Alkaliphilus metalliredigens QYMF: one gene and its partner. The protein of the gene in region 1 binds, or shares a complex with, the protein of each later gene. Links are inferred from orthologs where the notes say so. Each region holds a gene or a part of one and is shown on either strand. Other genes may lie near its edges.

Region 1 (6,201 bases):
GGCATTCTGCTACTTCAGCCCTTTTAGAACGACGGGATGTCATTATTGTGGCCAGTGTGTCCTGTATATATGGATTAGGAGATCCTGCTGAATATAAGAAATTAGTTGTGTCCTTAAGAACTGGGATGACTAAAGATAGGGACCAGGTGTTACGACAGCTAGTTGATATACAATACTTGCGAAATGATATTAATTTTATTAGGGGAACTTTTCGTGTCAGGGGAGATATCGTAGAAATATTTCCTGCCTCTTCTTCGGAGAATGCAATCCGAGTGGAGTTTTTTGGTGATGAAATTGATAGGATTACAGAAATTAATTCACTAACGGGAGAAATAGTGGGACTCAGAAACCATATATCAATCTTTCCGGCATCTCATTATGCCACCAGTGCAGATAAGATTGAAAATGCCATTGAAAGTATTGAGCAAGAGCTCATAGAGCAGGTAGCCTTTTTTAAACAAGAAGAAAAGTTGATTGAAGCCCAGCGAATTCAACAGCGAACCATGTATGATATTGAGATGCTAAGAGAAGTGGGTTTCTGTCAAGGGATTGAAAACTACTCAAGACAGTTAACCGGTAGAAAAGCAGGGAGTAGGCCCTTTACACTGATCGACTATTTTCCAGATGACTACTTAATTATTGTGGATGAGTCCCATGCCACAATTCCACAGGTAGGGGGAATGTATGCAGGGGACCGCTCACGGAAGGAATCATTGATTAATCATGGATTTAGACTTCCTTCGGCTCTAGACAATAGACCACTGAATTTCAAGGAATTTGAAAAGCTTGTGAATCAAATTCTATATGTCAGTGCCACACCAGGTCCTTACGAATTAGAAAGAAATCAAAGAATTGAAGAGCAAATCATTCGGCCAACAGGTCTTTTAGATCCCGTGGTAGAAGTGAGACCCATAGAGGGGCAAATTGACAATTTAGTAGGAGAAATACACAAACGAATCGAAAAAAAACAGCGGGTATTGGTGACGACATTAACTAAAAAGATGTCTGAGGATTTAACTAACTATTTAAAGGAAATTGATATTAAGGTGAGATACCTACATTCAGATATTCTGACCATGGAAAGAATGGAAATCATTCGAGATTTAAGACTGGGGGTATTTGATGTATTGGTGGGAATCAATCTACTCAGAGAAGGCCTAGATTTACCTGAGGTCTCTTTGGTAGCTATTTTAGATGCCGATAAGGAAGGCTTTCTGCGTTCTGCAACTGCATTGATCCAAACAACGGGACGGGCCGCAAGAAATGTAGAAGGCCGGGTGATTATGTATGCCAATCGGATCACCAAATCCATGCAGAAGGCAATTGATGAAACGGAACGACGTAGATTAATTCAAATAGAATACAATGACAAACATCAAATCACACCAAAGACCATTGTGAAAAAGGTAAGAAATGTAATTGAAGCCACAAAGGTAGCTGAAGAGAAAGAGAAATATGGCTTGAATAAAGAGATAGAAGCATTAACCCCAGAAGAAGTAGAAGAGTTGATTCAAAGACTCCAAATAGAAATGATGCAGGCGGCTGACGAATTACAGTTTGAGCGAGCTGCTGAACTAAGAGATCAAGTGAAAAAATTGAAGAAAGTGTACTTTAACGAAGAAGAGGTGTAGATGTGGCAAGAGATAAAATTATTATAAGAGGTGCAAAGGAACATAATCTAAAAAATATTGATATAGAAATTCCAAGGGAAAAGTTTGTGGTCATGACAGGTTTATCGGGTTCAGGAAAGTCATCCTTAGCCTTCGATACCATTTATGCAGAAGGACAGAGAAGATATATTGAAAGTCTATCCTCCTATGCTAGACAATTTTTAGGACAGATGGAAAAGCCCGATGTCGAGTATATTGAGGGACTTTCTCCAGCGATTTCAATCGACCAAAAGACAACAAGTAAAAACCCTAGATCAACTGTAGGAACCGTAACAGAGATCTACGACTATTTACGACTTCTATTTGCAAGAGTTGGAACGCCCCATTGTCCAGTTTGCCATGTTGAGATTAGTCAGATGACAGTGCAGCAAATTGTTGACAAGGTAATGGAATTAGAGGAAAGAACAAAAATTCAGATTCTTGCTCCTATCGTAAGAGGGAAAAAAGGGACCCATCAGAAAACCCTAGAGCAAATTAAAAAAGATGGATTCGTGAGAGTTCGAATTAATGGTGAAGTACGAGAAATTTATGAAGAGATTGAATTAGAAAAAAATAAGAAACACAGTATTGAGGTTGTGGTAGATAGAATTTTAGTGAAACCTGAATCCCAGCAACGTATTGCAGATTCTGTTGAAACTGTACTGAAACTCAGTGAGGGGCTGGTAATTATCGACGTGATTGATCAAGAGGAGTTACTCTTCTCCACTAAATTTGCTTGTCCAGAGCACGGTATTGGAGTGGAGGATTTATCACCAAGGATGTTTTCCTTTAATAGTCCCTTTGGCGCCTGCACAGAGTGTAATGGAATTGGGCATATGAAGGAAGTTGATCCTGACTTGGTGATTCCCAATAAAAAATTGACCCTCCGCCAAGGGGCCATTGCACCATGGTGGACATCCGGTGGAACAAACGACAACACATATTATTTCAAAATGATTGAAAACCTAGCTGAACAATACGGAACCAATGTGGATACTCCAGTAGATGAACTACCACAAGAAATGGTACAGGATATATTGTATGGCTCTAGCAAAAAGGTATACTTCGAATATGATTCTAAGTATGGAGGCGTGAGAAATTATTCTGGAATATTTGAAGGAGTTCTCACGAATCTAACCAGACGATACAAAGAAACAAACTCTGAGTATATGCGTGAAAAAATAGAAGAATATATGGCAGAGCACTCCTGTAAAAGCTGTAAAGGAGCCAGGTTAAAGGACGAGGTTCTTGCGGTAACCCTAGGCGACAAAAATATTAATGATGTCACACAACTGGCCATAAAGGAATGCAAGGCATTCTTTGATCAGCTTCAACTAGATGAACGAAAGACATTTATAGGCAAGCAAGTATTGAAAGAAATTCAAAGTAGGTTAAACTTTTTAATTGATGTGGGACTAGACTACTTGAGTTTGTCAAGAAGTTCGGGAACATTGTCAGGAGGAGAATCTCAGCGTATTCGCTTGGCCACTCAAATAGGCGCAAGTCTAGTGGGTGTACTATACATTTTAGATGAGCCTAGTATTGGATTACACCAAAGAGATAATAATCGTTTGTTGAAAACATTGAGGAATTTAACTGATATTGGGAATACAGTTATTGTGGTGGAACATGATGAAGATACCATGTTTGCCGCAGATCATGTAATTGATATTGGTCCAGGAGCAGGGATCCATGGTGGTGAAGTAGTTGCGCAGGGTGACATTAATGACATCATAAAGGAGCCACGATCCATTACAGGACAATATTTAAGTGGGAAAAAGTTTATTGAAGTGCCTAGGGAACGCAGAACACCAAATGGCAAGTGGGTTACCGTAAAAGGCGCCAAGGAAAATAATCTAAAAAACATTAATGCCAAGTTTCCATTAGGTCTATTTACTTGTGTGACAGGGGTATCAGGATCGGGAAAAAGTACCCTGGTAAATGAAATTCTTTATAAGAGCGTAGCACAGGAGTTAAATCGAGCTAAGGACAAACCAGGAGCCCATAAGAGTATTGAGGGGCTAGAATATATTGATAAAGTAATTGAAATTGATCAAGGTCCAATTGGAAGAACACCAAGATCAAATCCAGCTACCTATACAGGTGTCTTTGATGACATCAGAGATGTATTTGCCCAAACACCTCAATCAAAAATGAGGGGGTATCTAAAGGGGAGATTTAGCTTTAACTTGAAGGGTGGCCGTTGTGAGGCTTGTAAAGGGGATGGAATCATTAAGATTGAGATGCATTTTCTACCTGACGTGTATGTGCCCTGTGAGATCTGTAAAGGGAAGCGGTACAATCGTGAGACTTTAGAAGTTAAGTATAAAGGTAAGACAATTTCAGAGGTTCTGGGTATGAATGTAGAGGAAGCAGTAGGATTTTTTGAAAACATACCCAAAATTCATAAGAAGTTACAAACCCTATATGATGTAGGATTAAGCTATATTAAGTTAGGCCAACCTTCAACCCAGCTTTCGGGTGGAGAAGCACAACGGATTAAATTATCTTCGGAATTAAGCAAACGAAGCACAGGAAAGACTTTATATATCCTAGATGAGCCCACAACAGGTTTGCATATTGCCGACATTCACCGATTGATTGGTGTGCTTCAACGACTAGCGGAAGGCGGTAACACCATTTTAGTCATTGAGCATAACTTAGATGTCATCAAAACCGCTGACCACATTATAGACTTAGGACCTGAAGGGGGTAAAGGTGGTGGCGAAATCATCGCCCAAGGAACCCCAGAGGAAATCAGCGAAAATGCGAAATCCTATACAGGCCATTATTTAAAGAAGGCCTTATCATCTAACCATTAAAAAAAAGGTAGCATTGCTACCTTTTTTGTATGAAGAGATACATATCAATCAACAATGATCCCTCGAACAAGATTCTCTGCAGTTAAAACCATCCCCACAACATCTCCTACCTTGACATCAGAAAAGGCGATATTCCATTGATGATCATTGCGTTGCAGGATGATAATGGCATCTTCCTCTACTAAAAGACCCTCAAATACTTCTCTGCTGTGATGATCTAAGTGCTGTACAATGTCAATGGAACGATTTTCATAGTCGATATGACGAACCTCTCCATAGACAAAGGCCTCTCCATTTAAAGGGTCGGTCTCTGGAATCTGTGTGAAGGCTGTGTCCTTGGATAGAATGGCGGTTTGGGTATTTTCATCCCAATCAACATCGTAACCCAGGGATTCGCTTAAAGCCCGTAGGGGCATATAGAGTCTACCCTCATAGAGAAAAGGTGATTCTTCTAAAGAGAGCAAATCCTTGTGATGTTGTACCTTAAAGTCACCAAAATAGACTTGTATGCTTTGATGATGAGTGCTGGCAAAAACAATAAAACTGCTTAAAAAGAGTAAATAAAGCACAAGTAAAGTTGTGGGTATTTTTTTCATAATCATTCCTCCTAGTAGGATATTTTTTCCATTTATTATTTTAATTGTCTCCGAAGAACCCAGTAAATATACATAGACAAGTGAACTTACGAAACTTGTTCATGAATCAGATCATGCCATGCCACCTAGGTAAACCACTAAAAGTGGAGGTCGTGTATCTTGAAAAGAAAATCACGATACATTGATAACAGTAGGCACAAAGTGATAAAATAGATAATAGGAAAAGAAACAGGAGGCGGAAAATGTTTGACATAAAGGAACAACTAAAGCTATTACCAGATAAGCCTGGGGTTTATTTAATGAAGAATAAAGCCAATGAGATTATCTATGTAGGAAAGGCCATTTCCTTAAAAAATCGAGTAAGGCAATACTTCCAGTCTTCTAATAACCAGCATCCTAAGGTAAGAGCCATGGTAACTCATATTAATTTTTTCGAATATATTGTAACGGACTCGGAGTTAGAAGCCTTAATATTAGAGTGTAATTTAATTAAAGAAAATCGACCTAAATACAATGTACTGCTTAGAGATGATAAAACATATCCTTATATCAAGGTGACCATGAATGAAACATTTCCAAGGGTATTAAAAACCCGTAAGGTGCTAAAGGATAAAGCAAAATATTTTGGTCCATATACCAATATCAGTGCACTAAATGAAACACTAGAAGTGATCCATCAAATGTATCCCATTAGAGTATGTGGTAAAAACATAGAAAAAATGATTGAAAGACAAGAACGACCGTGTCTAAACTATCATATTCGAAAATGTATCGGCCCTTGTACCGGGATGGTGAATGATGAGACATATCAGCAGATGATTCATGAGATTATTCTCTTTTTAGGTGGTAAAGAAGATGAATTGATTAAAAAGATCGAAGAGAAGATGAAGAGAGCAGCTGAAAAAATGGATTTTGAAGGAGCGGCACACTACAGAGATCAAAGGCAAGCACTTCTAGATATTATAGAAAGACAAAAAGTGGTTTCTGTTAATGACATTGATCAAGATATTATTGCAATGGCAAAGGGAGAACAAGAAAGCTGTGTTCAGGTATTCTTTGTACGTGGGGGGAAATTAGTACAACGTGAGCATTATATACTCACCACTAGGGAAGACGAAGATGAGAAAGAAATCC
Region 2 (6,891 bases), 4.0 Mb from region 1 along the record:
AAATCTCGCCTACAGAGGCTGGCTCATTAGGGAATAATAGTTGCATAATGGGTCCTGACAATACAGCTAATCCAATGGCTGCTGGCAGTCCAATCATGATGGACACACGCATGGCCGATTGGGTATCCGCCCTAATTGTGTCATAATCTCCTCTTGTTTTAGATTCGGAAATGACAGGGACCATACTCATGGCCAGTGCAACAGTTAGCACCTGTGGTAGGTTCACCAGGGTTGCTGCCATTCCTGTTAGTTGTCCAAATAAACTGTTTGCTTCCTCATAGGTAAAGCCGATGGCCTGTAGCCTTCTCAAGACAATCATGGTATCAACGATATTAATCAATGGCATCACTGCGCCCCCAATGGTAATCGGCACTGCAATGGTCACAAGATCCTTGATAATTCCCCTTGTTGGCTCTTCCTGCTCATCGGGTAAACGATCAAATTGGGCTAGAATTCGTTTTTTATGTCTTAAATATATAATTGATATCACGCTGAGCCCAAAAACGCCTCCGATGGTTGCCCCAAAGGCAGCTCCAGCGGCAGCATAGTGAACGCCTCTATTCAATAGCACTACGGCTAACGTCAATCCTAAAATCACGCGTCCAGCCTGCTCTACCACTTGAGATATTGCAGTGGGGGCCATATTTTTCATCCCTTGGAAGTAGCCTCTAAATGCGGCTAGTAAAGGAACAAAAAACAGAGCCGGTGCTAAGGCCAACACAGCATAGTAAGCGTTGGGGCTTTGTACTACCTTTGTAACTAAATAGTGCGCTCCAAAGCCTAATGTCAAAGAGCCTATGACGCCTAGACCTAATAGAATAGAAAATGACGTTCTAAATACTTTATGGGCTCCTCCTGGATTTCCTTTAGCCCTTTTTTCAGAAACTAGCTTGGAAATGGCGGTAGGAAACCCTTGGGTGGAAAAGGATAATAGTAGGGTGAATATAGGATACCCCACTTGATAATAGCCTAACCCCTCAGACCCAATAATAATTCCTAAGGGAATTCGAAAGAAAGCCCCTAATACTTTTACAACTAATCCTGCCATCCCTAAAATAAATGCACCCTTTAAAAAGGTCTCTTTTTTCATCTCACAACTCCTCCTACAGCTCGCTTCAGCGTCTAAATTCAGACAAACTTAATTATAACAGATTCTTTGGGCTTCGTACAGTCCACAAAATTCGTCTGGTGCTTAAAATTCGTCTGGCGCTATCGCGCCGACTCATAGCGCACTTAAATCTTAAACGGGCGTTGTTTAAGATTTCAAGTGCTTAAAATAAAAATCAACCCTGAGTCGAAACCCAGGGTTGACAATGTATTATTGCTCCATCTGTTTTGAAAGGAAGGCTGCTGCTGTTTCTGCAATCTTCGCCTCCATTTCTCCCATTGTAATATTTTGGTCCTTTGAACACAGAATAACACTTCCAATTGGATCTCCATGGGTGACGATGGGAGCGATGACTTGTGCTAAAAATCGAGGTTCTTCTCCTTCATCTATCACAAGGGGGTGAAGCTTATCCCCTTTATTTAGAACAGACACCTCTCGCTCTTCCATTGCCTTTTCTAAGGATTTACTGACTCTTTTTTCTAAATATTCCTTTTTAGAACCACCAGCTACAGAAACAACAGTATCTCTGTCTGTAACCATTGCAATATGTCCTAGTGCCTCATGTAAAGATTCTGCATATTCTGTAGCAAATTCACTTAATTCTCCAATAGGGGAATACTTCTTTAAGATGACTTCTCCTTCTCGATCAGTGAAGATCTCTAGTGGATCTCCTTCTCTAATCCTCAGGGTCCTTCGAATCTCCTTTGGGATGACAACTCTACCTAAATCATCAATACGTCTTACGATTCCTGTGGCCTTCACTATATTATTCCCTCCTATGTTGTTAGGTTAATTGGTTGTAATGCTATTATTTTACCAATCAAGTCTTTTTATACACAGAAGGAATTTTTTTATAAAATTTAACCAAGTTTAATGACTATAATGATTCTCTTTTCTGAACCTCTGCATTTCCAACTAATTCTTCTAAATGTTTTTCAAACTCAAGGTTCTTTAGGTAACCCATAATGGATTCTTTCATTTCATCAAAGTCATAGGAATTGTCAACACGATCTTCAACTAAAATGATGTGATATCCGTGCTGTGTTTGTACAGGTGCACCTACTTCTCCAATGGGCTGTGTAAAGGAAGCTTCTTCAAACTCCGGAACCATGACTCCCCTTGGGAAAAATCCTAAGTCTCCACCTTGTACTGCACTGCCTGGGTCAGTAGAATATTCTTGGGCTAGGGTGGCAAAGTCTTCACCGGATTCTAAACGCACAACCAACTCATCGGCTAGTGCCAGATCTGCTACTAATATATGTCTTGCACTTGCCTCTTGCGTTGAGAACATTTCTGGATTCTCATCAAAAAACTTTCTAGCTGCTTCTTCTGTCATTTCTAAATTTTCATTGTAAAAGTCTCGGTATTTAAATAAAAGGATATCTTTTTTTACCTGCTCTCTAATAAATGTCTCATCAATTTCATTCTCTTTTAGAAATGCACTGAAGTTTTCATCACTTTCTTCATACACTCGATAAGGCTCATAGGCTTCTGTAATTTCTTCTTCAGATACTGTTAATCCACTTTCAACTGCTTTTTCAGCAATTAATACATCTGATATCAGTTTCTCCATAATGCCTTCTTTGATGTTCTCTAATAATGTCATCCCGCCAATATCTTGTTGGAAAATGTCTTCATTATAGCCATATTGCATTTCATAGCTTAGTTTAAAAAGAGCCAATGTTTTATCAAACTCTTCCATGGAAACAGTGGCCCCATTTACTTCAGCCGCAGCATCCTGGCTAAGTTGTGCAGGGGTAGAGCAAGCTGTGATCAATAACATGATCGCAAGCAGTGCAGTCAATAAACCAATTGATTTATTTTTTATCTTCTTCACATTCATCATCTCCCATTCTGTCAATGCTTACTTCTTTCATTATACCGAATCCGCCTCGTTATGGAAACCACTAATTTTTTCTATTACTTCCTTGATCTCTGTTAATAGCTTATATTGATCCGCCGTTCGAATCTGATAGATCAAATAGGGTTGATCGCTTCCATGGAAACTGACCTTCCTAGGATATTGATGCAGGACGCTCCCAATGTTTTCGGGCTTCAGTTTCTGGCTCCTCGTAAACTGTATTCGTATTTCCTTTTCTTTTTGGGTAATGGTTTGAACACGAATTTGATTTCCCAGGGCTTTAATATATGAAATCATTAAAAGATTTCTCACACTCATGGGGATGTCTCCAAAGCGATCTTCAATCTCTTCCTCTATGGCATAGAGATCCTCCTGGTTCCTGATGGAAGCAATCTTTTTATAAATTTCAATCTTATGGGTGGAACTACCAATAAAGCGCTCTGGAATATAGGCGTTGACATTGAGTTCCATGTTGGTGTCCTCGTACTTTTCCACCACTTCACCCTTCATTTCTGCCATGGTTTCTTCTAGTAGCTTAATATACAGATCATAACCGATGGAAGCCATATGTCCATGCTGCTGAGATCCCAATAGGTTTCCTGCACCACGGATCTCTAAATCCCTCATGGCAATTTTAAAGCCAGATCCAAACTCCGTAAACTCCTTAATGGCCTTCAAACGTTTTTCTGCCACCTCTGATAGAATTTTATCTCTTTGGTACATCAGGTAGGCATAGCCCTGCTGGCTGGAACGTCCAACCCGTCCTCGGAGCTGGTACAGCTGAGAAAGCCCTAGCTTATCTGCATCATGGATCATAATGGTGTTGACATTGGATATATCTAGTCCCGTTTCAATGATGGTGGTACAAACCAACACATCATATACCCCGTCTAGGTAATCCATCATGAGCATTTCTAGCTCTCGTTCACCCATTTGCCCATGTCCAACCGCCACTCTGGCCTCCGGGATCAACTCCTGTAGCTTTCTTGCCACTTGATGGATTCCATCCACTCGATTATATACATAATAGGTCTGTCCCCCCCGAGCCATCTCCTTTGTGATGGCATCAATGATCATTGATTCATTGTAAGGAATCACATAGGTTTGAACTGGGAATCTTTCCTCTGGTGGGTCTTCGATCACACTCATGTCTCGAATCCCTACCATGGACATATGCAATGTCCTAGGAATCGGCGTTGCCGTTAATGTCAAGACATCAATGGACTCCTTCATTTGCTTCATTCGTTCCTTATGCTTGACACCAAATCGCTGTTCTTCATCAACGATGAGTAGACCTAGGTCCTTAAACTCAATATCCTTGGATAACAGGCGATGGGTTCCAATCAGTACATCCACATTTCCTGTTCTGACTCCTTCTAAAACTTGTTTTTGTTGGGCTGGGGTTTTGAAGCGACTGAGCATTTCCACCGTCACTGGGAACCCTGAAAATCGTTGTTTAAAATTATTAAAATGTTGCTGGGCTAAAATGGTTGTGGGCACCAGGAAGGCCACCTGCTTGCTGTCCATGACTGCCTTGAATCCAGCCCGGATAGCCACCTCTGTTTTTCCATATCCTACATCTCCACAGAGTAAGCGGTCCATTGCACCCTCCTGCTCCATATCAGCCTTGACCTCTTCGATACTCTTTAGCTGATCTGGGGTTTCCTCATAGGGGAAGAGATCTTCGAATTGTTTTTGCCATTCCCCATCATTCCCAAAGGCATGGCCCTTGTTTCTTCTTCTTTCGGCATAAAGCTTTAATAACTCCTCCGCCATATCCTCAATGGCTTTTTTAACTTTTCCCTTTGTCTTGACCCATTCCACACCCCCAAGCTTGTTGAGTTTAGGGCTGCCTTTGTCACTTCCGATATACTTTTGTATGAGGTTCATTTGGTCTGTAGGTACATAGAGGTGGTCTTCACCGGAATAACGAATTTTAATATAGTCCTTTTTGATACCCTCAACGCTTAGTTCCTCTATGCCTATATATTTACCGATTCCATGTCCCTCATGAACCACGTGGTCTCCCACCTGTAGATCCACAAAGGATTTAATACTGACTGCATCTTTTCGCCTGCGTTCCTTCTTCTTCCGTTTATGAACCCCATAAATCTCATAATCTGTAATGGTCATATATTTCATGGATGAATATTCAAAGCCTCGATTGATGCTTCCTTGCATAATGAAAATTTGTCCCGATACAATCTCTTCTTTATGGCTCACAACAAATTCTACAGGAATTCCCCTTTCCCGCAAAAGCTCCAATAGGCGCAGGGCCCTTTCCTTTGTTCCCGGCAGTAACACAATTTTATAGCCTTTATATTGAAGACTTTTCAGCTCATCAATCAATAAATTGATTTTCCCATGAAAGGACTGAACGGGTCGTGCCATGAAGTTGATAATTTCCTTTGGGGGAAAGTCTGGTGTGTTTTTAGGAAGTAATGATAGGGTAATGACCCTTCGTTCCAATACACTTTTCACTAATTTATCGTAGGCAAGAAGTAGATTTCCCTGGGTGGGAAGCACTTCTCCCCGCTCTAGTAATGTCTTAAAATTCTCTTTAAATTCCCCTTCATAGCCCCTGACCCTTTCCTTACATCTTTGGGGTTCATCTATGATTACCAGGGCATTGGGATTTAAATAATCTAATAATGAGGCCTCTTGCTCATAAAGATAGGGGGCATATTGTTCTACACCGTTGAAGTGTCCAAACTCACGGAATTTGTTACTGACCTCCGCCACCTTTTCAGCCAACCGCTCCTTGGGGCCACCCTTTAATTTTTTGGATAAGGCCGCTCCTTCAGCTTCAATGGCCTGAATCACACTTTCCACTGCACTTGGTTCAATGATGGTTTCAGCCACGGGATAAATCAGTAGCTCTTGTACCTTTTGAGTAGAGCGCTGGGTATCTACCTGAAATTGCCGTATGGAGTCTACTTCATCATCAAACAACTCAATTCGATAGGGAGATATCTCTCCCCCAGAATAAATGTCAATGATACCCCCACGGATACTAAACTGTCCATTTCCCTCCACTTGTTCTACCCGCTCATATCCTTGCTTCACAAATGTCTCGGTGACCTTTTCGAGGTCAATGCTCTCTCCCACCTTGAAGCTGATCTGATCCTTTTTGTAAAGGGCTGGAGGAATCAATTTTAATAAAAGAGACTCAATGGATGCCACCACCACATGTTTTTCTCCTGTGGCGATCTTTTGCAGGGTTTCCATTCTTTCCTGCTGTGCATGGTCGGTTTGGGCTTTTAAATCATAAAAGATAACCTCTCTTGAGGGGAAAAAGAGGCCACGGTCTCCGATATAGAACTTTAAATCCTGCTCAATTTTTCTAGCCTCTACCTCACTATAGGTTAAGATACATACCTGTTCATTGGAATCATCAAACAAGCCATAGCTCATATGTCCTTTTTGGGAATCATTGAGTCCATGTATTGCCACCGGTGTCTTTTCTAAATTCACCCGATCTAGCAGTTGATGATACTCAAGACTTTGTCGTAGGGGAGATAATAACATTTTTTTGTCCATGGTCTTCACCTGCCTTGGTAGAATAGTTTTATTAAAATTTGGCGAACGGCTTTAGCCCGGGATCCATCCTCCCGGGCTTGTCTACCGCTATAAATATTTTGTAATGTACCAATTCCATCCACTATGGAAGATCCAAGCTGCCATGATGGACAAAAGTAGTGCTTGGGTTTGTGTATAAACGAAATAGGTAATGCCGCCAAAAAAGCTATGGCTTAGGATACTGGCAAGGGCTGCCCATTTACCAATTTTCTTTGATGATGTCATCATATCATAAACCCCTTCAACACAACCAAAAACAAAGTGGGCCTGTATGAAGGAGGTTTTTAATAAAAAGGCCACGCCACTTTTGGCTGCCTCTTCAATAAAAGGGACCAAGGCAATC

The links.
Region 2: the proteins of uvrA (region 1) and mfd are in contact, whole or in part, in a crystal structure (PDB 4DFC), measured with the Escherichia coli proteins. The link is inferred for Alkaliphilus metalliredigens QYMF from one-to-one orthologs.

The regions. Positions count from the first base shown.
Region 1 is NC_009633.1:4,220,047-4,226,247, reverse strand. What follows is about bases 1,285-4,671. They hold uvrA (excinuclease ABC subunit UvrA), read left to right. Parts: upstream 1,285-1,633; coding sequence 1,634-4,471; downstream 4,472-4,671. Other genes in these bases: AMET_RS20250 (copper amine oxidase N-terminal domain-containing protein), read right to left, coding at 4,516-4,671; uvrB (excinuclease ABC subunit UvrB), read left to right, coding at 1,285-1,631. Also shown: more of uvrB, read left to right, coding at 1-1,284; more of AMET_RS20250, read right to left, coding at 4,672-5,067; excinuclease ABC subunit UvrC, read left to right, coding at 5,310-6,201. UniProt on the Escherichia coli protein: The UvrABC repair system catalyzes the recognition and processing of DNA lesions. UvrA is an ATPase and a DNA-binding protein. A damage recognition complex composed of 2 UvrA and 2 UvrB subunits scans DNA for abnormalities.
Region 2 is NC_009633.1:175,661-182,551, reverse strand. Bases 2,785-6,861 are described here. They hold mfd (transcription-repair coupling factor), read right to left. Parts: upstream 6,510-6,861; coding sequence 2,985-6,509; downstream 2,785-2,984. Other genes in these bases: AMET_RS00865 (hypothetical protein), read right to left, coding at 6,597-6,861; AMET_RS24015 (peptidylprolyl isomerase), read right to left, coding at 2,785-2,945. In the rest of the region: AMET_RS00885 (putative polysaccharide biosynthesis protein), read right to left, coding at 1-1,090; spoVT (stage V sporulation protein T), read right to left, coding at 1,319-1,870; more of AMET_RS24015, read right to left, coding at 1,986-2,784; more of AMET_RS00865, read right to left, coding at 6,862-6,891. UniProt on the Escherichia coli protein: Couples transcription and DNA repair by recognizing RNA polymerase (RNAP) stalled at DNA lesions. Mediates ATP-dependent release of RNAP and its truncated transcript from the DNA, and recruitment of nucleotide excision repair machinery to the damaged site.